2 regions of the Halalkalibacterium halodurans genome follow, and region 2 is predicted to be linked to the other one. Evidence: predicted binding sites of a transcription regulator. Region 2 holds the regulator's gene; the other holds the start of a gene.
The links. Region 2 encodes Rex, which represses fermentation and respiration genes when NADH is low (regulators of the CRP and FNR family bind a similar motif). Its sites were predicted from a motif close to TTGTGAAATATTTCACAA; they were not measured.
Positions count from the first base shown of each region.

Region 1 (12,010 bases), 1.8 Mb from region 2:
CCTTCAGATATGGCTTTCTCCCATACTCCCTGGACTACTAACAGCACTGATCGTGATCTCCGCTTTGATTAGCGCCTATGCAACGATACGAAAACCGGTCTTTTTTAGCGAGAAACCGAATGTATCAAAGCTCGTTGTCGTTTCGCCATTTTGGCTTGTTGTTCGTTTGATCGGTGCCATGTTTGCTGTGGTTACGTTCTTTACTTTAGCTGATGAAGCCATCATTGAAGTAACTGGTGGATTGCTGTTATATGATTTGATGCCGGTCCTTTTTACTGTCTTTTTATTCGCTGGTTTTTTCCTTCCGCTCCTGCTGAACTTCGGTTTGCTAGAACTGTGCGGAGCGCTCTTAAATCCCCTGATGCGCCCACTATTTAAGCTTCCTGGTCGTTCGGCCATTGATAGCTTGGCATCTTGGATGGGAGATGGAACGGTAGGGGTCATGTTAACGAACCAACAATATGAACAAGGTTATTACTCAGAACGAGAAGCCGCCGTTATCGGAACGACTTTTTCCGTCGTTTCTATCACGTTCAGTATTGTCATCCTTGACAAAATGGACTTAATGAATTATGTCCTTCCATACTATGGAACGATCGTCTTGGCAGGATTCATCGCTGCGATTATCATGCCGCGAATTCCGCCGCTTTCACGGAAAAAAGAACGATATTATACTCATGAACCGAGCGTTCATGAGTCTCGTCCTGCTACTAGTTCCTTATTGTTATGGGGATTGACAAAAGCGATGAACAGAGCACGGAACAACTCTGTTAAAGACTTGTTCCAAAAAGGGCTTTTGACAGTTGGTGATTTATGGATTGGGGTTTTACCTGTGGTGATGGCCTTTGGAACAGCCACCGTCCTACTTGCAGAAACGACTCCCCTTTTTGAATGGCTCGGCATTCCATTTGTCCCGCTGTTGGAGCTAGCACAAATTCCTGAAGCAATTGAAGCCTCGAAAACAATGCTCGTCGGATTTGCCGATATGTTCTTGCCAGCCATATTAGGGAGCGAAATTGAAAGCGAACTGACTCGTTTCGTGATCGCTTGCTTGTCAGTCACTCAGCTCATTTACATGTCTGAAGTGGGAGGCTTGCTCCTCGCCTCTAAGTTACCGATCCGCTTTATCGATTTAGTGCTTATCTTCCTAGAACGTACGATCATTACACTTCCTATTATTATCATGATGGCCCATCTCATCTTTTAAATAGGACCGTCTATGTCGTTTGCACATAGGCGGTTTTCTCATGGTCATACACCCTTTTAGACATGTGGCATACTATACAGCGTGAACAATTGTCTTGAAAGGATGAAAGCTCGTGCAACACGCCGATCAAAGTCGTCCGCAAATGATATCATCTGTGGAGCCTTTCCTTTTTCAAACCCTTCAATCCACACTTGGCCAGCACGTCGTCATCCAGACGACAAAAGGGAGCATGCGGGGAAGGTTAACAGATGTAAAGCCAGACCACCTTACCTTACAAATGGAGGATGCGACATTCCTTATTAGAACCCAAGAAATTGTATGGGTTCTGCCAAAAGCATAAAGCTCCGCCTTTGCTAGGCGGAGCTTTATGCTTCTTTTTATTCATAAACAAATTCAATTTCGTCGTACTTACGACTATACTTCACTTTTAAATCGAGATCTTTAAAATACCACAAGTCCTCATTTTCAATGTAAAAGGTAACGCCATCCACCTCCGACTTTGCCCCAATTTCCTTTGGCGTCTCTTGGCTAATCCCCAAGGAGAAGCCACTTTGAATCGAACCACATCCACCGTATCGTGCATAAAAGCGAATATTCTCTCCACCTTCTAAGCCAAATTCATCTTTAAACCATTGAAGCGCTGGCTTCGTTATTTGAATGTTCATCGTTTCACTCCTTCTGATGCCTTGCGTTCTTATTTCTACTGCCCATCCTAACAAAGAACATCCAATAGGATTGATAAGCTTATGTTCCTTAAAATTAGCTTACCAAAAAATCTCGCTTGAACAAAGACATTGGCTTACAAATGTATTAACTTGCCTTTCTTTCGGTGATCTTCTTTTAGGATGCAAGCTTGTCAGAAGAGGTTATTGGACTTTTTTGCTCCAGCCTGTTTTTTTGAAGCTTCTCACGAATGAATGGAAGCACGTAGCGGTCACCACCAAAACGACCAGCATTAGCACCAGCAACAGAAATGAAAATCGTAAGCAGAATCATCCACGGATTGGAGGAGATTGTTCCAGCAAACAGGAACGAGAAATTCATCATTAATCCGAAAAAGGCGGCTGCAGTCGTCAAGACACCTAAGAGTAGACCAAGTCCAACAAGCAATTCCCCCCACGCAACCATAAAACTGAATGTATCGGCATTAGGCAACGCAACATGTTCGATAAATGTATGGTAGCGAGGGTACTGTTCAAGTACTGCTTCATTTCCAACCACACCGAATAAATAACCTTCTGCACTAAACCCCTCGGTTACCTTCCCCCATCCTGCCGTTAGCCATTGCCAGCCAATATATAGACGAAGCACCGTGATGAGGCTTGCAGCATAAACATTTTCTCTTAAAAATTTCATGATCATTATTAAGTCCCCCTTTTTCTCTAAAATACTTTGTGAACAATTTCACATAAATAACGAAAGAAAAAAGTTGTTTACTATTTCACATTAGTTTTCAAACACCCTTTTCCTTTCACCTTTATTATGCCACAATAAACTTTGTGAAAATAATCACAAATTTGAACAGGTTGTGACAATTGTCTGATATAAATCCATTTTTTTCTTATATCTTTCCTTCAGGAAACTTTTTTTATCTTGTGCATAAACTGGACAACAAAGGGGTGGAACGTCATGAAATATGGGAAAAAGCAAAAAACGATTTTTTATGCTGAATTATTATATAAATGGGGCGTCATCTCTAAAAATCAAAAAGATCAACTACTCAAAAAGATACAAAACGAATAACTTTATTCAACTTTTGGGCGTTTGCTGCATTTATTAATAAAAGAACGAAAAAGCAGAAGACGCCCTTGAATTATTTTTTTACGATGACAATCAATCCACGATCATACGATCCTATGATTCTCTTACTGTTTCGTTCTCACGGCGTCGATCGCACTAAAGGAGGCGAAGCAAGAATGGTACAATTGTATCAGCCGAAACGACATTGGAAAGACATTTCTCTTTGGAAAGACGTGACGGAATCACAATGGAACGATTGGCTCTGGCAACTAACCCATACGATCCGAACCATCGATGATTTAAAGCAAGTGATTAATCTAACAGAAGAAGAAGAAGAAGGCGTACGTATTTCAACGAAAACGATTCCGCTAAACATTACGCCCTACTATGCCTCACTCATGAACCCAGACGATCCACGTTGTCCAATTCGAATGCAATCGGTTCCGATCTCAAAAGAAATCGAAAAAACAAAGTATGATATGGAAGATCCTCTTGCAGAAGATGAAGATTCTCCTGTTCCCGGGCTGACCCATCGCTACCCAGACCGTGTGCTTTTTCTCGTGACGAATCAATGTTCCATGTACTGTCGTTACTGTACAAGACGGCGTTTTTCCGGCCAAATTGGTATGGGGGTCCCGAAAAAACAAATGGATGCCGCCATCGACTACATTGCCCAAACCCCAGCAGTACGAGACGTGCTACTTTCAGGGGGCGATGGCTTACTAATCAATGATCAAATTCTTGAATACATTTTAAAGAACTTGCGGGCGATTCCTCATGTGGAAATCATTCGGATTGGAACGAGGGCTCCGGTTGTGTTTCCACAACGAATCACAGATCACCTTTGCTCTATTCTAAAAAAATACCATCCGGTCTGGTTAAATACCCATTTTAATACATCATTGGAAATCACAAAGGAGGCGAAGGAAGCCTGTGAAAAGCTAGTCGACGCTGGTGTGCCTGTCGGAAATCAAGCCGTTATCCTTGCCGGAATTAACGACAGCACTCACATTATGAAAAAATTAATGCATGACCTTGTCGCCATCCGCGTCCGCCCTTATTATGTATACCAGTGTGACCTTTCAGAAGGAATCAGTCATTTCCGCGCCCCAATTTCTAAAGGCATCGAAATTATGGAAGCGTTGCGCGGGCATACGAGTGGCTATGCCGTACCGACCTTTGTTGTGGATGCCCCTGGAGGCGGTGGGAAAGTCACACTCCAACCGAATTACATTTTATCGCAAAGTCCAAGCAAAACGGTATTGCGCAACTTTGAAGGGGTTATCTCCACCTATCCAGAACCTGACCATTACGTTCCAGGGAAGGCGGACGATTATTTTGCCAAAATGACCGGAATTACAGGAGATGAAAGGAGCATCGGAATTCACCGGCTCATGAAGGATGAAGAAATCAATCTTGTGCCGAAAGGGTTGAAGCGGTTAGAGCTACGTTCTGTTTATGAACAAGATACAAGGCATCGGTCCTTAAAAGATTTACGTGAAAAACGCGATCAACTAAAGGAGAAGAAATGGCTAGCAGAACAGCGGAAGCTACAAGAAGGGAAGAAATCCGATGAAATGTAGATGGTGCGAGGTGGAAAATCCTATCAATCGAACGATGACGACTTACTGGGAGTTACCGTCAGGATTGCGCGCCATCCAATTGAAAGCGGTTCCATCCATCTATTGCTCTCACTGTCATATTGAAGAAGTGGATGAGACAATTTTAGAGGAGCTAGAGGATCAATTGCTACTTGTAGACGAATCTGCCATTCCTGATGAAACGACCTATGAACAGTTAATGAAGATGCCTCGACGATTAAAACGGAATTATTTTAAGCTTTAAAAACCTAATCCCACTCCTTCTGGATGGAAGATGGAGGTCTTCCCAAGGGTATGAGCCTCTTTACCGAACCATTCATCGGTTCCGTGTTCATGCGGAAATTTAAGACCTCCTCCGTGACTGGGTTGCATATTTTAGTGTCCTCTTACGGACATTCGAGTGAGATGCTAATCAATCAGCAGACGATCCCATGAATCAACAGAAAAAAGTTCGGATCATCAAAATAAAATGATTCGAACTTTTTTTATACGTTTGGCTAGTTTTGTCCCAGCCCCAGTATATGGCTAACGAATGTTAGTAGCGGTAAGTCGCTTCGTCCATATATTCATATCCTCGAACCCTGTTCCGATTATACAATTGTTTACCATCGTTCCCTCATAGGAAAATCCCCGTTTTTTGATCGTCACATTCATCCCGAAGGAGTGAGACCTTGTAATGGAATAAACGTTTTCCTCGCCTTCTTCCCATAACCATTGCTCTAACTCACATAAAACAGAAGACAAATACCCGTTTCCTCGCGCTTCTTTTTTTGTTGCGCAATCGGTTATTTCCCAGCCACCGAATCCGTTTGGTACTGCTGAGGCCGCGCAAATTATGTCCGTACCTTCCTTAACTCCAACGAATTTTGCCCCTTCTTTCATCGTTTGCTGCAAATATTGTGCAGAAAACACATCTGTCGGATAACGCTCAAACACATGGCGATACAATTGAGCAAGTGAATCCGTATCGGCTTCATTCAGACGCTGTACAGCGTGAGAGGAAAGATCTAATGTCCGCTCAATCTTTTGTACATAGGATAATACCTCCCGGTGAAGACGCTCATGATCCGAGTTTTGTCTGTCTTCCTTTAAAAAGAAGGAGAAAACGTTCGCTTGGCCATTATGAAAATAAGTAGAAACAGCCCCTTCTTGTAACCATCCTTCTTCACAAAAAAAATGGGCGCATGACTCGTGGACGTAGGCAATCATCTTACCAGTTACGCGACTTTTTTTACGATAAGCGTTTTCGAGCGCTTCCTTGGCGTTCGTTTTTATCGATAGAACGATCCGTTCATTGCGATCATCCCGTTCGACTAACCATGGAATATCCAATTGTTTATACCTCCCTAATCCGAACCGACTGGCGATTGACCTCAAGTTCGGCTTCTGTGTACGTAAGCACATCTTCGATCGTATAAGGGGCAAAAACCTCTGTCAACTGAAAACGCTCTCCTTTTCGCTGCAATACTGCCATATCGGTAATAATCATATCAACGCATTTTTTCGCTGTTAACGGATAACTACAACTTTTTACAATTTTCGGTTCTCCCTGACGATTGACATGATTCATTAAGATAATGACCTTGTTTGCTTTTACAGCAAGCTCCATTGCCCCACCAATTCCAGGCACCTTTCTCCCTGGTACGATCCAATTAGCCACATCCCCTTGTTCACTCACTTGCAGTGCCCCTAACATCGTTACATCCAAACGACCACCGCGAATTAACGCAAAGGCTGTCGCACTATCCACATACACGCCCCCTGTTTTTAACGTAACAGGGAAGCCCCCAGCATTGCATAAATGCGGCTCCTCTTCTCCCTTTTTCGGACTTTTCCCCATGCCAATAATTCCATTTTCAGCATGGAACCAAATGTTCTTTCCTTCGGCAACATAATCGACAACAAGGGACGGAATGCCGATCCCTAAATTCACGATCATGTGATCGGTTAACTCTTCCACTGCACGCTTCACCATTTTTTCCTTTTCCCGATTTATTCCCACATCCACTTCCAGTCCACCCCCTCACTCTCGACCAATCCATCGACAAAGGCCCCAGCTGTAACGACCTCTTCTGGATCGAGTTGGCCGAGCGGAACGAGTTCCTCTACCTCAGCGATCGTATACCGACCTGCCATTGCCATGAGTGGATTGGTGTTCCGCGCGCTCTGATCATAGACAAGGTTTCCAAACGGATCGGCTTTTTTCGCATAGATGAGACTTAGATCAGCACGTACTGGCTTTTCCAGCAGGTAAGAGGTGCCGTCCACAACAACTCTCTCCTTCCCTTCTGCTACAATCGTATCCATCCCCACATCTATAAGGATTCCGCCTAATCCGACACCTCCAGCCCGAATTCGCTCCATTAACGTTCCTTGAGGCGAAAACTCAACTTCAAGCTTTCCTGCCTGCATCAGTTCACCAGCGATTGGATTGGAGCCGATATGGGATGTAATTAAACGCTCAGCTTGCTGAGAACAGACGACCGGGCCGATGCCAATCGTCGGAAAGCCTGCGTCGTTTCCGATTAGTGTAAGATTTTTCGTCTTAGATTCTTTTAACCATTTGACGAGCGTCGGTGGGGTGCCGATCCCGCCAAACCCTCCGTACATGATAGACATCCCGTCCTTAAACCGTTCCAATACGTCATGTTTGCTCATTTGTTTGCTCATGTCTCAGCCCCCAACAGCTGTTTTTCGACTCGTTCAAGTGTCCTTGCTAATTTTCCTAACAATTCACATCGTTCCTCTTTCGTCAACGTGAAAGGTGGAGCAATTAAACAACCAGCTCCTTCCCCCTTTAATCCGGCAGCTGATGGATATAGCAAAAGGCCTTGCCGTTGAGCCTCGTTTACGATACCAGCCGCCACTTGAGCATCTTTCGGAAAAGGTGCTTTTGTCGCTTTATTTTTCACAAACTCAAGCCCGATGAGCAACCCCTTCCCTCTCACATCCCCTACGATCGCCGAGGCCGTTTGAATCTCTTGAAGATCCTCTAACAACTTTTCACCAATTGTAGCTGCGCGTTTTACGAGATCGTGTTTTTTTACGTAGTGGAGTACGGCTAACCCAGCCGCACAGGATAAAGGATTGGCGCTAAACGTATGACCGCTCATAATAAGGTTCGATCCTGCTTGAATTGGCTCAAGCACATGGTCGGCGACAACGGTTGCAGCGAGTGGGGCGTAGCCTGCGGACAACCCTTTGCCTAAAGTGACAATGTCAGGCGTCGCATCCCAATGTTCAATCGCCAGATCCTTCCCTGTCCGTCCCATTCCCGTCATCACTTCATCGCAAATGAATAAAATGTCATGCTGATCGAGCACTTGTTTTAGCGCTTCATAGTACCCTTCCCCCGGTACTAATGCAGTTCCCGCGGCGCCAACAATCGGTTCAGCGATAAAAGCTGCGATCCTGTGAGGTCCGATCTGCTCGATCAGGTGATCAAGCTCTTCCGCATAGTCAACACCAGACATTTCTCTCACTTGTCTGTACGGATACGGGGGAGATAAAAATGGGGGCCGGTCTAGCATTCCTTCAAATCGTTGTCTCCGTTCATAATGACCTGACAATGAAAGCGCTCCTTGTGTAATTCCGTGATAGCTCATCCATCTAGAGAGAATTAACGTTTTCTCAGGACGTCCGCGCTCTTGCCAATATTGAATTGAGATTTTAATTGCTGTTTCGGTTGCTTCTGAGCCACTGTTCACAAAAAAGCTATGATTCAATTGCCCTGGCAGCTGTTCCGCTAATTTCGTTGCGAGCCGCTCTGCCGGTTCATTCGTAAACTGAGAGCGATAGACGAACGATACTTTGCGAGCCTGTTCGTACATCGCCTGGACAACTTCATCCACCCCATGGCCGATCGATGCGGTGACAGCTCCAGAGCAAGCGTCAAGATAGCGCTTTCCATCCATATCATAAAGCGCTGCTCCTTTCCCGTAGGAAACACACGGATAGTTTCGGTTAAGCAGTGGTTTTATTAAATAGCTTTCATCCTTTGCCATCACGTTCCCCCCTTTCACCTATTCTCATTCTATTCGCCGAAAAGAAGCGTCATGCTAGGAAGGAGAAGGCATCCATTAAGAACGAACGCATCGACACTGTCAACTCTTAATGGCAAAAACAACCGTTTTCCTCCTCGTTGATCTTCATAGAAATTAAGCTTTCTTAAAGCGCAAAAAAACCCGGCAGATGCCGAGTTTTTACGTTATTTATATGCTTTGCCTTTCGTTAAATGGCACGGGACGCCATAGCCAATCGCTCCAGGCTTTCGCATTTTTTCCATATAAGAAATTCCGATGGTACACTGCGTTCTACATCGTTCACACACATCAGATGTTACTACCTTCATGTTATATTTCGTTTTCTCCTCTTTTGATAGCTGTACGAAGTTTCCTTTTTTGTTTGATCCTTTTTTCAAGGCTGCCCCATCCCCTCCATTCAAGATAGGATAGTGTATGTGAATGAGGGGTGGTGGGTGAGTGTTTATCCTTTTTGCAGCAAGGAATCGAGCATCTCGACGAGCTGTACGATTTCCGGTTTTCCGATTTGGGCATCTGCCCCGACACGCTCCCCTTTGTGATAAAGATCTTCTGTAATAAGGGAAGAAAAGATCACGACAGGAAGATTGGATAAAACCGGGTCCGTTTTTACACGTTTCGTTAAGTGGTGTCCATCCATTTGCGGCATTTCAATATCTGAGATCAATAAATCGACGAAGCTTGTCGCTGCTTGTCCGTGTTGCTCCACTAATGTGTGTAAAGCTTCCCATGCGCCTTTTCCATTTTCAAAGAAATGGAGATTAACATAGCCCGCTTCGTTTAATGTATCCTTTAATAGGTTGCGCAATACAGCTGAATCTTCGGCAATGTAAATCTTTTTCTCTGAACGCTCCCGCACGCCGAGCGCGCGAACCTTTTCAATACTAAGCCCTGCCTCTGGATTGATGTCTACCACAATTTTTTCAAAATCTAATAAGAGCGCCATCTGACTTTCAAGCTTGACGATTCCGATTGTATGCGCGTGCCCGCTATGGAAAAGCTGGCTCGGCTTTTCAATTTGCTCCCAAGAAATTCGATGAATCCGCGATACTTCGTGGACATGAAACGCTACTTTTAACCGATTGAGTTCGGCAATAATGAACTTATCTTGTTGCGGATTCGAAGATGGCGGCAAGTTCAACACTTGGGCTAAATTAATAACAGGGATGACTTCCTGTCTTAACCGAATAACACCTTCAATATGAGGATGACTGTTTGGCGTTTCGGTCATTGGCAATGGGTTGATTATTTCCCTAACCTTTAACACATTGATGCCAAACAAACCACCTGCAATCGAAAACATAATGATTTCTAATTCATTCGTCCCACTCTCTAGTAAAATGTTAGATGTATGATCGCTCATGTACGATTCTCCATTCTTAAGACATTGTTACTATTAAGTGTACTGGATAACCGCCAAATTAACAACTATCATATCAATACTTTAATCCTATTTCTCTAATTTCTTTGCCTCAACTTCTTCTTCCTTAGCGAAGATCAAGGTGAACGTCGTTCCTTTTCCTTTCTCACTGTCAACGAAAATGGTTCCACCCATTTGCTCAACTAATTGCTTTGTAATTGCTAGCCCGAGTCCTGTCCCGCCATATTTCGAGTTACGCGAGCGATCCGCACGATAAAACCGATCCCAGATATATGGTAATTTGTCACTATCGATCCCTTCTCCATTGTCCGAAACGGAAATGACGTTTTTCCCATCTTCAGCGTAAAGGATAAGATTAATGGTTCCATTCGAAGGTGTATGACGTATGGCGTTGCTTAACAAGTTTTGCATGACTTGCTCAAGACGACCTGAATCCACAAGGGAGAACAAAGGAGAATGCTCTTTATGAATGGCCAGCGTGACGTTCTTTTTCTTTCCTTCAATGGTTGAGACCCGTACCGAGCGTTCAACGACGGCCTCTAAGTCCGTTTTCGTTAAATGAAACGAAACGTTTCTCTCTTCCAGCTTCATTAACTCGAACAAGTCGCCGACTAACCGCTCCATCCTTATTGCTTCTTCATGAATGATCATTGCTTGATCCTTCTCATCTTCCGTTAAACCCTCTCGCTTTTTCAATAAAGCAGCGTACGCCTTAATGTACGTAAGAGGGGTTCTCAACTCATGGGAGATGTTTGAAATCAGCTCATTCCGTGATTCTGTTAGTTGTTTTAGCCGACTCGCCATCTCATTAATGCTGCCCATGAGATCTCCGATTTCATCGCTACCGTGAACAGGAAGTCTTGTATCAAATGCGCCTTTTGCTATCTTTTTCGTCGCTTTCTGTACAGTTTTGATCGGCGCGGTTACCTTTCGAATAAGCCCATAAAGTAACGCCCCAGACAATAGCAAAGTCAAAGCTCCCATCATCGCTGTAAGCATGACGAGATTGGTCCGAGTGTGCTCAAACAACCCTGTATCATGGTCTAAGAACAAATAACCGGCAACGTGCCCGCCTTGGTGAACAGGAACGGTAGCCCATACGTGAGGGATGTGCTCTTCCATCACATGAACGAGCTCAAGCGTTACTTGGTCATTCAAGTCATTTGATTGAATCCAATCGACATATCGCTTAATCCAACGCTGATCATGCGTATTCCCAGCCATCATCGGTTCAAACTGTTCATTTAAAATCAGGAAGACATTGTCCTCCTGACGTTGCTCCATCCAAAAGACGTGCTCCTGCGTGTTGGCAGTCCAAGATTGTTCAAGGATCTCACGATGCGCCAGCAACCTTGATGTGATATCCTTTTCAAGCTGCTCATAGTAAAACTGTTTAGATAGTACATAAAATGACAAGCTCATGGCCGCGATAACGACCAATAAAAATCCACCGACGACCACCGTAAATCTAGTCGCAACGTTCATTGATTTATCCCCTCATGTTCCACATACTTATAGCCAACGCCCCATACTGTTTGGATCATAGTACTATCAGCTCCGACTTTTTCAAGCTTGTCACGGATGTTTTTAATATGGGCATCCACATTTCGATCATAGATTTCCACTTGGCGATCCCATGCCAAATCTAGAAGTTGTTCTCTTGTATATGTTCGTCCAGGGTTACTGAGTAATCTGTGCAATACCCGGTATTCGGTCTTTGTTAAACCGAGTGACTGACCAGCAAAGGAAATGTCGTGTGCTTTTTCATTAACCTTGAGCTGTTTTTCCTCACCCTTTCTTGATGCAAGCCCACCTTTACGTCTTAACACCGATAAGATCCGCGCGTTTAATTCATCGGGCTCGAACGGTTTGACGATATAATCGTCGGCTCCTTCATTTAGTCCACGAACGATATGCTCCGTTTCCCCTAGTGCGGTTAACATAATAATGGCAACATCCTCCTGTAAATGACGAAGCTGTGCGATGAGCGAAAAACCATCAACATCTGGAAGCATAATATCGAGCAGCACAAGGTCAAATG
Region 1 covers NZ_CP040441.1:2,398,681-2,410,690, forward strand. Annotated here, with positions in the region: gene FED51_RS11555 (YjiH family protein) at 1-1,207, shown strand, start outside; gene FED51_RS11560 (YuzF family protein) at 1,320-1,547, shown strand; gene FED51_RS11565 (HesB/YadR/YfhF family protein) at 1,585-1,872, opposite strand; gene FED51_RS11570 (DoxX family membrane protein) at 2,048-2,569, opposite strand; gene kamA (lysine 2,3-aminomutase) at 3,124-4,530, shown strand; gene FED51_RS11580 (YokU family protein) at 4,520-4,792, shown strand; gene ablB (putative beta-lysine N-acetyltransferase) at 5,074-5,880, opposite strand; gene FED51_RS11590 (3-oxoacid CoA-transferase subunit B) at 5,885-6,556, opposite strand; gene FED51_RS11595 (CoA transferase subunit A) at 6,541-7,218, opposite strand; gene FED51_RS11600 (aspartate aminotransferase family protein) at 7,215-8,552, opposite strand; gene FED51_RS11605 (hypothetical protein) at 8,756-8,968, opposite strand; gene FED51_RS11610 (chemotaxis protein) at 9,034-9,951, opposite strand; gene FED51_RS11615 (HAMP domain-containing sensor histidine kinase) at 10,039-11,454, opposite strand; gene FED51_RS11620 (response regulator transcription factor) at 11,451-12,010, opposite strand, start outside.
Region 1: FED51_RS11570 (DoxX family membrane protein) is a predicted target of Rex. The motif match lies at 2,600-2,617, and genes of this name have one in related genera.

Region 2 (12,010 bases):
GGCCTTCACGGTCCCTTTACAGAAGAAGAGGAGCTACTCGTTCTAGCCCATCAACAGCCACAGCCGCAGGTGGAAGCAGGGCACCTATTTGCTCGTTCGGGCTATCGGATCGCCCTCAACGATGTTAGCGACGGGGTGGCAAGCGAGGCCAATGAATTAGCAGAGGCAAGTAAAGTGAAGCTTGTGCTCAAAGCTAACACCATTCCCCTCCACCCTGCTATGGAGACCTTTTCAAAGGAACAACAGCTTGAATGGGCGCTGTTTGGTGGCGAAGATTTTCAATTGATTGGTACGGCAGCGGTCGACGCTTTTGCTTCTTTGCAACAGCTAGCTATAAAGCGAGGGATTTCCTTGACTGAGATCGGCTATGTAGAGGCGGGGAGTCCTGTTGTTGAGTTGGAGGAAGGGACGGCCCGTAGCGTATTGAAAAAAAGTGGATATAATCATTTCGCAAAATAAAAGGTGATGGAATGAAACGGTTGATGATGATAACCCAGTCGCCTGAGGCTACAATGGCATTTGCGCAAAAGCTAGCAGACAAGCTTCTTGCCGGAGATGTGATTACACTAGAAGGAGATTTGGGTGCAGGGAAAACAAGCTTTACAAAAGGACTTGCTCTTGGCTTAGGCATAAAACGTGTCGTCAAGAGCCCGACGTTTACAATTATTCGTGAATACAAAGGACGATTACCCCTCTATCATATGGATGTTTATCGATTAAATGAAGAGGAAGAGGACCTTGGATTTGATGAATATTTCCACGGGGATGGAGTGACGGTCGTGGAATGGGCCAGCTTGATTGAAGGGCGGCTACCTCCTGTTCGCTTAGCGATTACGATTACTCATGCAGGGGAAAACGAACGCCAGCTTTCATTTACAGCCTACGGAGAGCGCTGGGAAGAGGTATTAAAGGAGTTATTGGATCATGAAGACGTTAGCGATTGATACGTCCACCTATGTAATGGGAGTTGCCATTTTGGACGGTAACCAGTTAGTAGGAGAAGTGACGACAAACCTTAAAAAAAATCATTCACTGCGACTCATGCCTGCCATCGAGTCATTAATGAAGGAGGTGGGCGTAGCTCCTAATGAGTTTGAGCGGATCGTTGTCGCCCAAGGGCCGGGTTCTTATACAGGGGTTCGTATTGGAGTGACAACAGCCAAAACGTTGGCTTGGTCGTTAGGTATCTCGCTAGTGGGGGTGTCGAGTCTTGAGGTGATGGCACAGCACGGCTACTATGCGAAAGAATTAATTGTCCCGTTAATTGATGCGAGACGGGGGCAAATTTACAGTGGGACGTATCGATGGAATGGGAAAGAAGTAGACGTGGTTGAAGCAGACCGACTGATTTTGGCAGGAGATCTAGCGAGAATGTTAGCTAAAGCAGGCGAAGATGTGCTCCTAATCGGTCAGGATGTGAGCATGCATTACGATACATTTGCGGCTGTGCTTGGTGAAAAAGTGAAAAGGGCCCCGTTCACGCACTCGTTACCTCGTCCTGCGGAGCTTGGCCGTTTAGGACAACAGCGTTCACCGATAGAAAACCTTCATGCATTTGCACCAAGCTATTTGCAATTGGCAGAAGCAGAAGCAAAATGGCGTGAAGCGAAACGGCAGGATGAAAACAATGGTTGAGAAGAAAGAGCGCATCCGCTTTATGACTGTTGATGATGTGGATGCGGTGGTTCGTGTAGAAGAGCAAACATTTACCGTTCCGTGGAGTCGAGAAGCGTTCATAAATGAAGTTACAAATAATCAATTTGCCCGCTATGTCGTATATGAAGTAGGAGAGCAAATTGTCGGGTATTGTGGTGTTTGGGTCGTTTATGATGAATCTCATATTACTAATATTGCGATCCATCCCGACTATCGTGGGGAAAAGCGCGGCGAGGCTTTGCTTCGATACATCCTGGAATTTGCCCGATTATTGGGAGCGAAAAAATTATCATTAGAAGTGCGAATCTCAAACGAAATTGCTCAACGACTTTACCGTAAATTTGGGTTTCAAGCCGGGGGCATTCGGAAAAACTACTATACCGATAATCAAGAGGACGCACTAGTCATGTGGGTGATGTTGTCATGAATGAACGAGAATTGATTTTAGCGATTGAAACGAGTTGTGATGAAACATCGGCAGCTGTGATTGAAAGTGGAACCACCATTTTAAGTAATGTTGTTTCGTCGCAAATTGATAGCCATAAAAGGTTTGGCGGTGTTGTCCCTGAGATCGCCTCCCGCCATCATGTGGAACAAATTACAGTCATTGTGGAGGAGGCGATGCATGAGGCTGGAGTGGACTTTGCTGACCTAGCAGCGGTTGCTGTTACCGAAGGGCCTGGACTTGTTGGAGCTTTGCTCATTGGTGTCAATGCGGCCAAAGCGATCGCCTTTGCCCATCAACTCCCTCTTATCGGAGTCCATCACATTGCTGGGCATATTTATGCTAATCGCCTGCTAAAGGAGCTAGAGTTCCCTTTACTAGCCCTTGTCGTTTCCGGCGGGCATACCGAATTGATCTATATGGAGAATCACGGGGAGTTTGAAGTGATTGGTGAAACTCGTGACGATGCAGTAGGGGAAGCGTATGATAAAGTGGCCCGAACATTAGGTCTTCCGTATCCAGGTGGCCCGCATATCGACCGACTAGCGGTAAACGGGGAGGATACGCTCCAATTTCCTCGGGCGTGGCTGGAGCCTGACTCGTTCGACTTTAGCTTCAGTGGCTTAAAGTCAGCCGTGATTAATACGCTCCACAATGCAAAGCAGCGAGGAGAAAACGTTCAGGCAGAGGATGTAGCGGCCAGCTTTCAAGCCAGTGTGATTGATGTACTAGTGACAAAAACGAAAAAAGCAGCAGAAGAGTATAAGGTCAGACAGGTGCTCCTTGCGGGTGGAGTTGCTGCCAACAAAGGATTACGTACTGCTCTAGAGGAAGCATTTTTTAAAGAGCCAATCGATTTAGTGATTCCTCCTCTTTCACTTTGTACAGACAACGCCGCCATGATTGGTGCAGCAGCAAGTATAAAATTCAAGCAACAGACGTTTGCTGGTATGGATTTAAACGGCCAGCCAAGTTTAGAGCTAGAGAACGATTAACCGATGTATAACCCCTTTCTAGGAGTAAAAACTAGAAAGGGGTTTTTAATTGTTATGACATCGGTAAGTTTTCTTTCTTTAGAGGATTTAAGGAAAAAAAAGTCCCGACTATCGTCCGGATAATATTTATCCACAAACATGTGGATGAAGTGGAAAACTAATAAAAATAGGGAACGGAATGGACTTTAAGTTGTGCACAAAAATGCTGTGGATAAATGGGGTGTTTTGGGGATAACACCTATTTTCCTTGTAAAAACTTAATTTTATCTGTGAGTAATCCTGTGAAAAATGTGGATATGTAGAAAAATCGCTAAAGTGGGGCATTTATCATGAAATGGTTTTATTCGTGTTTATTAGCATCAATGTTAATTTTAGGGTGTTCGTCGCTAGCTGAAGCCTTTGAACATGAAACAAGCAATCTGATTCTTCTTCTCGTTCCATCCCTTTCTTTTGATGAAGTAGAGTGGTTGTTAGAACATGGGCAGCATTCAGATATGTGGGAAACGGGACACTTGGCGGCGATGAATATTCGATCCGATGGTCCGTACTCTTACCTAAATAGTACAGTGACATTGAGTCTTGGAGCGAGAGGAGAAGGGGTAAGTGATTGGAATGCGTTTGAACGAGGGGAGCTCGTATTAGGACAACCGGTGGAAGCCATCATGCAACAGTGGCTTAGTCAAAAGCAAGAAAGCCAGCTTTCTCATCCTTACCTCCCTCAATTGGTTAAAAAAAATGCTCAAGGCCATCTCGTTGGTCGACTCGGAACGTTACTAAAGCAACACGATGTGACAATGAACGTTTTTGGACATAGCGATACGGCAACAGAACCACATCGTTACGGATCTTTGTTTGTCATGGATGGTCAAGGAAGGGCTACCGGTGATCTACAAGGAACGGTACGAGCCCTAATGAGTGCACCGCACGGAATGGCGATGAACGAAGAGGCACTGCTCTCAAAGCTGCGTGACCAAACCGATTCGAAAGCATTCACTGTAATTGAGTGGGGGGATCTGTACCGATTATTTGATCAGAAAAAGAACATGCCATCAGCTATTTTTGCAGAGAAGCGGGCTAAGGAGCTCTATCGTCTAGAGACATTTATTCACAACGTGACGACAGGCTCTGCCTCTGATGTATGGCTTCTTGCCCCGATCATGCACGATGAGGCGTATAAGCAAAAGAAGCGTTTAGCCCCCACTTATTTTTGGGGCAGCGGCTTTAAAGGTAGTCCGTATTCTGCTTCTACTCGCAGGTCTGATGTACTTGCCAATGTTGACGTGGCGCCAACGATCCTATCGTACTTTCATATTAGTCCGGACCCACAAATGACAGGGAGGCCCCTTCTGTTTCAAGTAGATAGTGTAGAAAACGATAAAGAGGCAATTGTCTCTGAAGTGAATAAGCGATTTACGATTTTTCGTACACGTGGGGCGGTCTTATCTAGCTATATTACAATGCTTGTCGTCATGCTTCTTGTGGCGAGCATCGGAAGTTGGGTAAAAAAAGGGAACCCACGCTGGCGATTAGGGATGAAAATGATTCTTGCTTCGGCCGTTAGTACGCCACTTTGGCTATTAGTATTGACGCCATTCGTGCACGAAGTTGGCCCATATCTCTTCGTGCTCACGGTTATTGGATGTTCCCTTATTTTGGGGTGGACGGCGACACAACTAAGCGCACAACCGATCTGGCTTTTAGGATTTCTTTTATTTGCTGCGATCAGCATAGATTTAATGAACGGTGGCCCGTTCATTGCCACTTCGTATCTTGGCTATGATCCGATCATAGGGGCCCGTTATTATGGGATTGGCAATGAATTTGCCGGATTGTACATAGCTGCAGCTGTTCTTCTCATCACAGGAGCTGTTTGGCAAACAGAGCTGTGGAAACGGCTAGTGATTGTGTTTGTGGTGAGCGGATTTACACTCATGATGCTCGGAATGAGTCAGTTTGGAGCGAATGCTGGAGCTACGCTGTCGGCGGGGATTGCGTGTGCCTTTGTCGGTTATACGCTCATTGGAAAACAGCTGTCAAAGTGGAATTTAGTCATTGTGAGTGGGGGCGCACTTCTCATCACCCTTTTGTTACTGTTTGTTTTACAAATGAATAGCCCGTCTACACATATAGGTGACGCGTATGAGCGGCTGCTTTCTGGAGATATCCAGTACGTCCTTCAAACAATGAAACGAAAGGTAGCCATGAACATGACGATTTTTCGCTATTCAAACTGGACACAGCTTTTTGTGACGAGCTACCTTCTTCTCGGTGTTCTGATCTGGACGCAAAGTGCCAAAAAATATGACGCTGGTCAATCGTTGTTTTTAAAAGGGGGCATTGTTGCTTCAGTAGCCCTATTGTTGTTAAACGATTCAGGGGTAGTAGCGGCTGCAACCTCCATGTTTTTCATCGTGTCCACGAACTATTATTGGCTGCTTGCCCAAATGCAAAATGGGAAAATGATGAGCGAAGGAAAAGAGATGTAACAAAACTCCCCCTTGAAAACGTGTTGTCTTCTGGGGGAGCTTTATTATCCTTCTTCTGCATGGAGAAGCTCCCATTCTTCCATGAGGGCATCGACGGCTTTTTTCGCTTCATCGATGGTCTGTTGATGTGAGAGAGCTTTCTCATGATCTGTAAACACTTCCGGATTACAGAGGGCTTCTTCATGTGTAGACAGTTGCTTCTCTAGTTCCTCAATGGAGGCTTCAATTTGTTCGATTCGCCGTTGACGCTGGCGCTCTCGTTTCTTTTGTTCCTTGTCCTGTTCAAAGCTCCCTTTCTTTGATGAGGCAGCTGCGGCATGTGAAGATGATTCATCGAGTCGTTCCCGCTCTTTGATTTCTTGCTTTTTCTCTAAATAGTAATCATAATCTCCTAAAAAGACAGATGGTTGTCCTCCATCTAGTTCGATAATTCGTGTCGCCATTCGGTTTAGAAAATAACGATCATGGGAAACGAACAAGAGCGTTCCTGGATAATCGATCAACGCGTTTTCCAACACTTCTTTACTATCGAGATCTAAGTGGTTGGTCGGCTCGTCCATAATAAGCAAGTTCGCTTTCTCCATCATAAGTTTGGCGAGCGCTAGGCGTGCCTTTTCGCCTCCACTCAAATCAGACACCACTTTTAGCACGTCTTCGCCGCTGAACAAAAAGTTTCCCAGAACCGTACGGATGTCCTTTTCAGGTAAAAGGGGGTAATCATCCCAAAGCTCATAAAGCACTTGTTTGTTCGAGTGCAAGTTCGCCTGTTCCTGATCATAATAGCCGATTTTTACGTGACTTCCATACTCAATGGTGCCCTGCTCAGCTTGAAGCTTTTTAGTTAACAGCTTTAGCAGCGTTGACTTTCCTGCACCGTTAGGTCCGATGAGTGCAACACTTTCTCCGCGATTTAGGTCAAGATCTAACCTAGAAAAAAGGGGATCTCCGTCATAACTGAACGTAAGATCGCGAACACGGAGAACATCATTACCGCTTTGTCGCTCGATATCAAAGAAAAAGGAAGCCGATTTTTCGTCGCTGTTCGGTCGATCTAGTTTCGTCATCCGTTCAAGGGCTTTTCGTCGACTTTGCGCCCGTTTTGTTGTCGACGCTCTGGCGATGTTACGTTGAATAAAATCCTCAAGCTTTGCCACTTCTTTTTGCTGTTTTTCGAACTCTTTTAACTCCTGCTCATACCGAAGTGCCTTCTCATCTAAATAGTGACTGTAGTTGCCGACATATTTCGTTGATTTCGTTCGTGAGATTTCATAGACTTGCGTCACGAGCTTATCAAGGAAATAGCGATCGTGGGAGACGATCAAAATCGCCCCAGGATACGCGGATAAATATTGCTCCAACCATGATAGAGTATCGATGTCTAAATGGTTCGTCGGTTCATCTAAAATAAGCAAGTCAGGCTTTGTCAGTAATAGCTTTCCGAGAGCAAGACGTGTCTTTTGCCCACCGCTTAGAGTGGCGATTTTCGTTTCATGGTAAGGAAAATCAGCAAATTGCAAACCAGCGAGAACATTGCGGATGTCTGCCTCGTATTGATAACCGCCACGATCTTTAAACTCCACTTGCAATGAGTCATATTCCTCCAAGAGCTTTTCGTAGCTCGAGGCATTGTTTAAAAGAGAAGGGTTCGCCATTTGTTCTTCCATTTTCCGCAATCTCCGTTCCATTTGCTGGAGCGGTTCAAAGACAGACAGCATCTCGTCCCATATCGTGAGGTCGGATTCTAAACCTGTATGCTGCTCTAAATAGCCGATTTCTACACCTTTAGGAATGATGAGATCACCGCTATCATAGGAGAGCTTGTCCGCGATGATTTTTAATAACGTCGACTTCCCGGCTCCGTTTCGGCCGACAAGGGCGACGCGATCTCCTGTTTTTACTTCAAGCTTAATGTTCGACAAAATCGTTTCGGCCCCGAACGATTTTGTGATATTCACACATTGCAATACAATCATTTTTATCATCCTACATTCATTTGTTGTCTATTTTAAGTGTACCGTAATACCGGTCGATCAACAACAAACGACTCTGAAAGTAAAACGATTACATGGTTTGAGAAAATAGTGTACAATAGTAAACGACATGAATAAGGACGTGTAGATAATTGGGGGCAGACTATGAACAACGAACCAACGAAAATTCCACAAGCAACGGCTAAACGTTTACCGTTATACTATCGCTTTCTTGAAAATTTGCACGCTTCAGGAAAACAACGGGTCTCCTCATCTGAGCTAAGTGAAGCAGTCAAGGTGGATTCAGCGACGATTCGGCGTGACTTCTCCTATTTTGGTGCACTCGGAAAAAAAGGCTACGGCTATAACGTCAATTATTTGCTAACCTTTTTTCGAAAGACGCTTCATCAGGATGAGCTGACGAAGGTCATGCTCATCGGTGTAGGGAATCTAGGGACCGCCTTGTTAAACTATAACTTTTCAAAAAACAATCATACGCAAATTGTCATGGCGTTTGATGTAGATCGGGAAAAAATAGGGAATACTGTTAGTGGTGTAAAAATCGAAAATCTTGACAATTTAGAGAACAAAATAACGTCAGACGTATCGGTGGCGATCTTAACAGTGCCTGCTGCGGTTGCCCAAAAAACAGCAGACCGTCTCGTAAACGCTGGAGTGAAAGGGATTTTGAACTTTACACCAGCAAGAATTGCGGTGCCAGAGCACGTTCGTGTTCACCATATTGACTTATCGGTTGAATTGCAGGCGCTCATTTATTTTTTAAAGCATTATCCTTTATAATAGGATATAGGACAAGAAGGGGGTGTCAGTATGCCTGGAGGATTAGGTGCAGGTAGCATTCTTATTATTGCACTTGTTGCGTTGCTTATTTTCGGACCGAAAAAATTGCCTGAGCTTGGGAAAGCGGCAGGAAACACATTGCGTGAATTTAAAAATGCTACAAAGGGCTTAGCGGACGAGGACGACGATAAGAAAAAGTACGAGAATCAACAGAACGGACAGTAGGAAGGTAGTTGTATGAACGAACGAGACATGTCCTTAATGGACCATATCGCCGAGTTAAGACGGCGGATTTTAATCATCGTCGTCTTTTTTGCCATCGCCTTGGTTGTCGGATTTTTTCTGGCAACACCGATGATTACGTATTTACAAGGCGCACCGACGGCACAAGACCTTCCGATGAACGCATTCAAATTGACAGATCCATTGCGGGTCTATATGACATTTGCTTTTACGAGTGCGTTTATTCTTGTATTTCCCATTATTTTATATCAATTGTGGGCCTTCGTCAGTCCAGGTCTTCATGAAAACGAGCGCAAGGCCACATTAGCGTATATACCGATTGCATTTTTCCTATTTCTTGGTGGACTTTCGTTTGCCTATTTTATTTTGTTTCCGTTTCTGATCCAATTTATCGGGGGATTAGCGGAACGGTTACACATTAACGAGCTTTATGGGATCAATGAATACTTTACGTTTTTGTTCCAGATTACGATGCCGTTCGGTGTGCTATTCCAACTGCCGGTGGTGGTTATGTTCCTCACAAGACTTGGAATCGTGACCCCGGAATTTTTGCGCAGTGTACGGAAATATGCCTTTTTTGTCTTACTAGTCGTCGCAGGTTTTATTACACCACCTGAACTAATTTCCCATTTAATGGTTACGGTACCTCTATTACTGCTGTACGAATTTAGCATTTGGGTATCACACTTAACATATCGAAAAGTACAAAAGCTAGAGAAATTGAGGCAAGAAGAATATAGACAGGAGGAGGGCTAGGCTTACTAGCTCTTTTTTCTATTAACGGAAAGACAAACTCATGATAACTGTAACAGTAAAATGTAATGGAAACTGTTCTAACATGGGCTAAAATCAGGACATTCTAATCGAAAATCTGTTAAGATGGATAATAGTTATTTCGAAAAGCGAAATGGTGTGACAGATGATGAAAAACATTCCGAAAAAATGGATGGTCGTTTGTGCCGTCTTGTTCGGTTCATTCACGATGATTTTAAATAATAGTATGCTTAACCCTGCCATCCCTCAATTGATGAACGTCTTTGAAGCGGATGCCGTTGCCACCGGCTGGGTCATCACGATCTTCATGGTCGCGATGGGGATGACGATGCCGCTCACAGGCTATCTAGGTGATAAGATCGGAAAAAAAGAGGCATATATTCTCGGTCTTGGCATTTTTGTGCTCGGCTCTTTGCTTGGCGCATTGTCATGGAATTTACCTTCCTTGATCGTCTTCCGCGGATTGCAAGGAATTGGTGGTGGGGTCATGATGCCTTTGTCCATGACGCTCATTTTCGATGCGTTTCCGCGAAATGAGCGGGGCTTAGCAACGGGCGTATGGGGCGTTGCCTCCATGATGGCGCCGACCATTGGCCCGACTCTTGGCGGATTTATTGTTGAGACATCCAATTGGAAATATCTCTTTTTAGTTAACATTCCGTTTGGGCTACTCGGCATTATTGCCGCCGTCATTTATCTACCAAAAATCGCGCGAAGTGGACAAATCAAACTGGATCGTTGGGGCTTTTTATTTGTGACGGCCGGAGTTGGCTCGATTCCTTTAGCGTTCGGTCGGATGTCGGATTTAACCCATTTAACCGAATGGATAAACGGGGTTTTACTGTTACTTGGAGCGTTGTGTCTGTACGTGTTTGTGCAAGTGGAAAAACGTGCAGAGCAGCCACTTTTAGATTTGAGCCTTTTTCGCATCCCAGCCTATTCTTTAAGTATATGGGTAGCAGGTATTTCATCGATCGGATTATTTGCGGGAATTTTTCTCGTGCCGCTTTTGCTCCAGCAAGTATACGATTATGGCCCGATTATGACAGGACTTGTATTCTTACCTTCTGCCCTTTTTACGGGACTGACGATGTCGATCGGTGGCCGTATGTTGGATAAGCGTGGCCCGAGTGGGATTATGACGGCCGGGATGATGATTGCGGCTGTTGGTACGTTCGCTCTTGGCTACCTTCATCTTGAGACGGCATTATGGTATATTTTTGCTTGGATGGCGATTCGCGGGGTAGGTATGGGATTGACGACGATGCCAGCAACTACGACAGGGATGAATGCTATTCCTGAAGGACTTATCTCCCGTGGGTCAGCAATGAACAATGTGTTGCGACAAATGAGCTCGGCGTTCGGGATTGTGTTTATCTCTGTGTTCTTTGAGGTACGCCGCGGCCAGCTTGCCCTTGTCTCTACCTCTTTTGAGGAAGCGACTTTGCAGGCAATCAATGAAGGTTTTTTCATTGTTGGATTCCTCACGGCTCTTTCCATCCCAGCAGCATACTGGTTGGAAAAAAAAGCGAAGCAAGGTGAACAAGAGCGGGTCAATTCCACGGCAAGTTAATGGTTGAACAAAAGATCAAGGGAAGACGCCTTGGTCTTTTTTTAATCGGAGGACCACTTTAGCACAACAGCAGGAAGTAAGGGAGTAAACATGGAAGAACGTCTAAGTAAATGCCGCGCGACGATCGAACTTCATTTTTGGAGTAGTTCAGTGACTATGTAAGCATAGGAGGTTGAAAAAGATGAACACAATCGTAATTGCACCGGACTCTTTTAAGGAGAGCATGACCGCTTTACAAGCAGCAAGAGCGATAGAAAAAGGATTCAGGCGTGTTATTCCTAATGCTAACTATCGGCTCATTCCGATGGCCGATGGTGGAGAAGGGACGGTCCAATCGATCGTTGATGCTCTTCAAGGTGAGCGAAAGGTAGTTAAAGTCGAGGGACCATTAGGAGATACGGTGGAGGCTGAATATGGCCTTTCGGGAGATAGAAAAATCGCTGTTATTGAGATGGCACAGGCGTCTGGTCTTCATCTCGTACCGAAGGAAAAGCGGAATCCGCTATGGACATCTACCTATGGGACTGGACAATTGCTCATCGATGCCCTCGATGAAGGTGTAGAGCAAATCATCCTAGGAATTGGAGGGAGCGCCACAAACGATGGCGGTGCCGGCATGGCGCAGGCAGTCGGTGTCAGGCTGCTGAAAGAAAACGGGGAGCCGATTGGAAAAGGTGGAGGTAAACTAAAGGAGCTTGCACGAATCGACATGAGTAAGGTAGATCCAAGAATCCAACAGGTGAAGCTTCAAGTGGCATGTGATGTAGACAACCCGTTAGTGGGTGAAAAGGGAGCGGCGGTTGTTTATGGGCCGCAAAAAGGAGCCACGCGAGCAACGATCCGCGAACTGGATGAACAGCTTTTGCACTTTGCCAACATCATTGAAGAGGAGTTAGGAAAAGAAGTGGCTTCGATTCCAGGTGCGGGTGCGGCAGGAGGATTAGGGGCAGGGCTAATCGCTTTTCTTGACGCAATGCTCAGCCCAGGAGTGGAGCTCGTGTTACAGGCAACTAATTTTCATGAGCTCGTGAAGGATGCAGACCTCGTCATTACAGGTGAAGGAAGAA
Region 2 covers NZ_CP040441.1:613,914-625,923, forward strand. Annotated here, with positions in the region: gene thiL (thiamine-phosphate kinase) at 1-459, shown strand, start outside; gene tsaE (tRNA (adenosine(37)-N6)-threonylcarbamoyltransferase complex ATPase subunit type 1 TsaE) at 471-944, shown strand; gene tsaB (tRNA (adenosine(37)-N6)-threonylcarbamoyltransferase complex dimerization subunit type 1 TsaB) at 925-1,635, shown strand; gene rimI (ribosomal protein S18-alanine N-acetyltransferase) at 1,628-2,083, shown strand; gene tsaD (tRNA (adenosine(37)-N6)-threonylcarbamoyltransferase complex transferase subunit TsaD) at 2,080-3,096, shown strand; gene FED51_RS03120 (hypothetical protein) at 3,426-5,582, shown strand; gene FED51_RS03125 (ABC-F family ATP-binding cassette domain-containing protein) at 5,627-7,555, opposite strand; gene FED51_RS03130 (redox-sensing transcriptional repressor Rex) at 7,718-8,353, shown strand; gene FED51_RS03135 (twin-arginine translocase TatA/TatE family subunit) at 8,384-8,578, shown strand; gene tatC (twin-arginine translocase subunit TatC) at 8,591-9,352, shown strand; gene FED51_RS03145 (MDR family MFS transporter) at 9,519-10,943, shown strand; gene FED51_RS03150 (glycerate kinase) at 11,125-12,010, shown strand, end outside.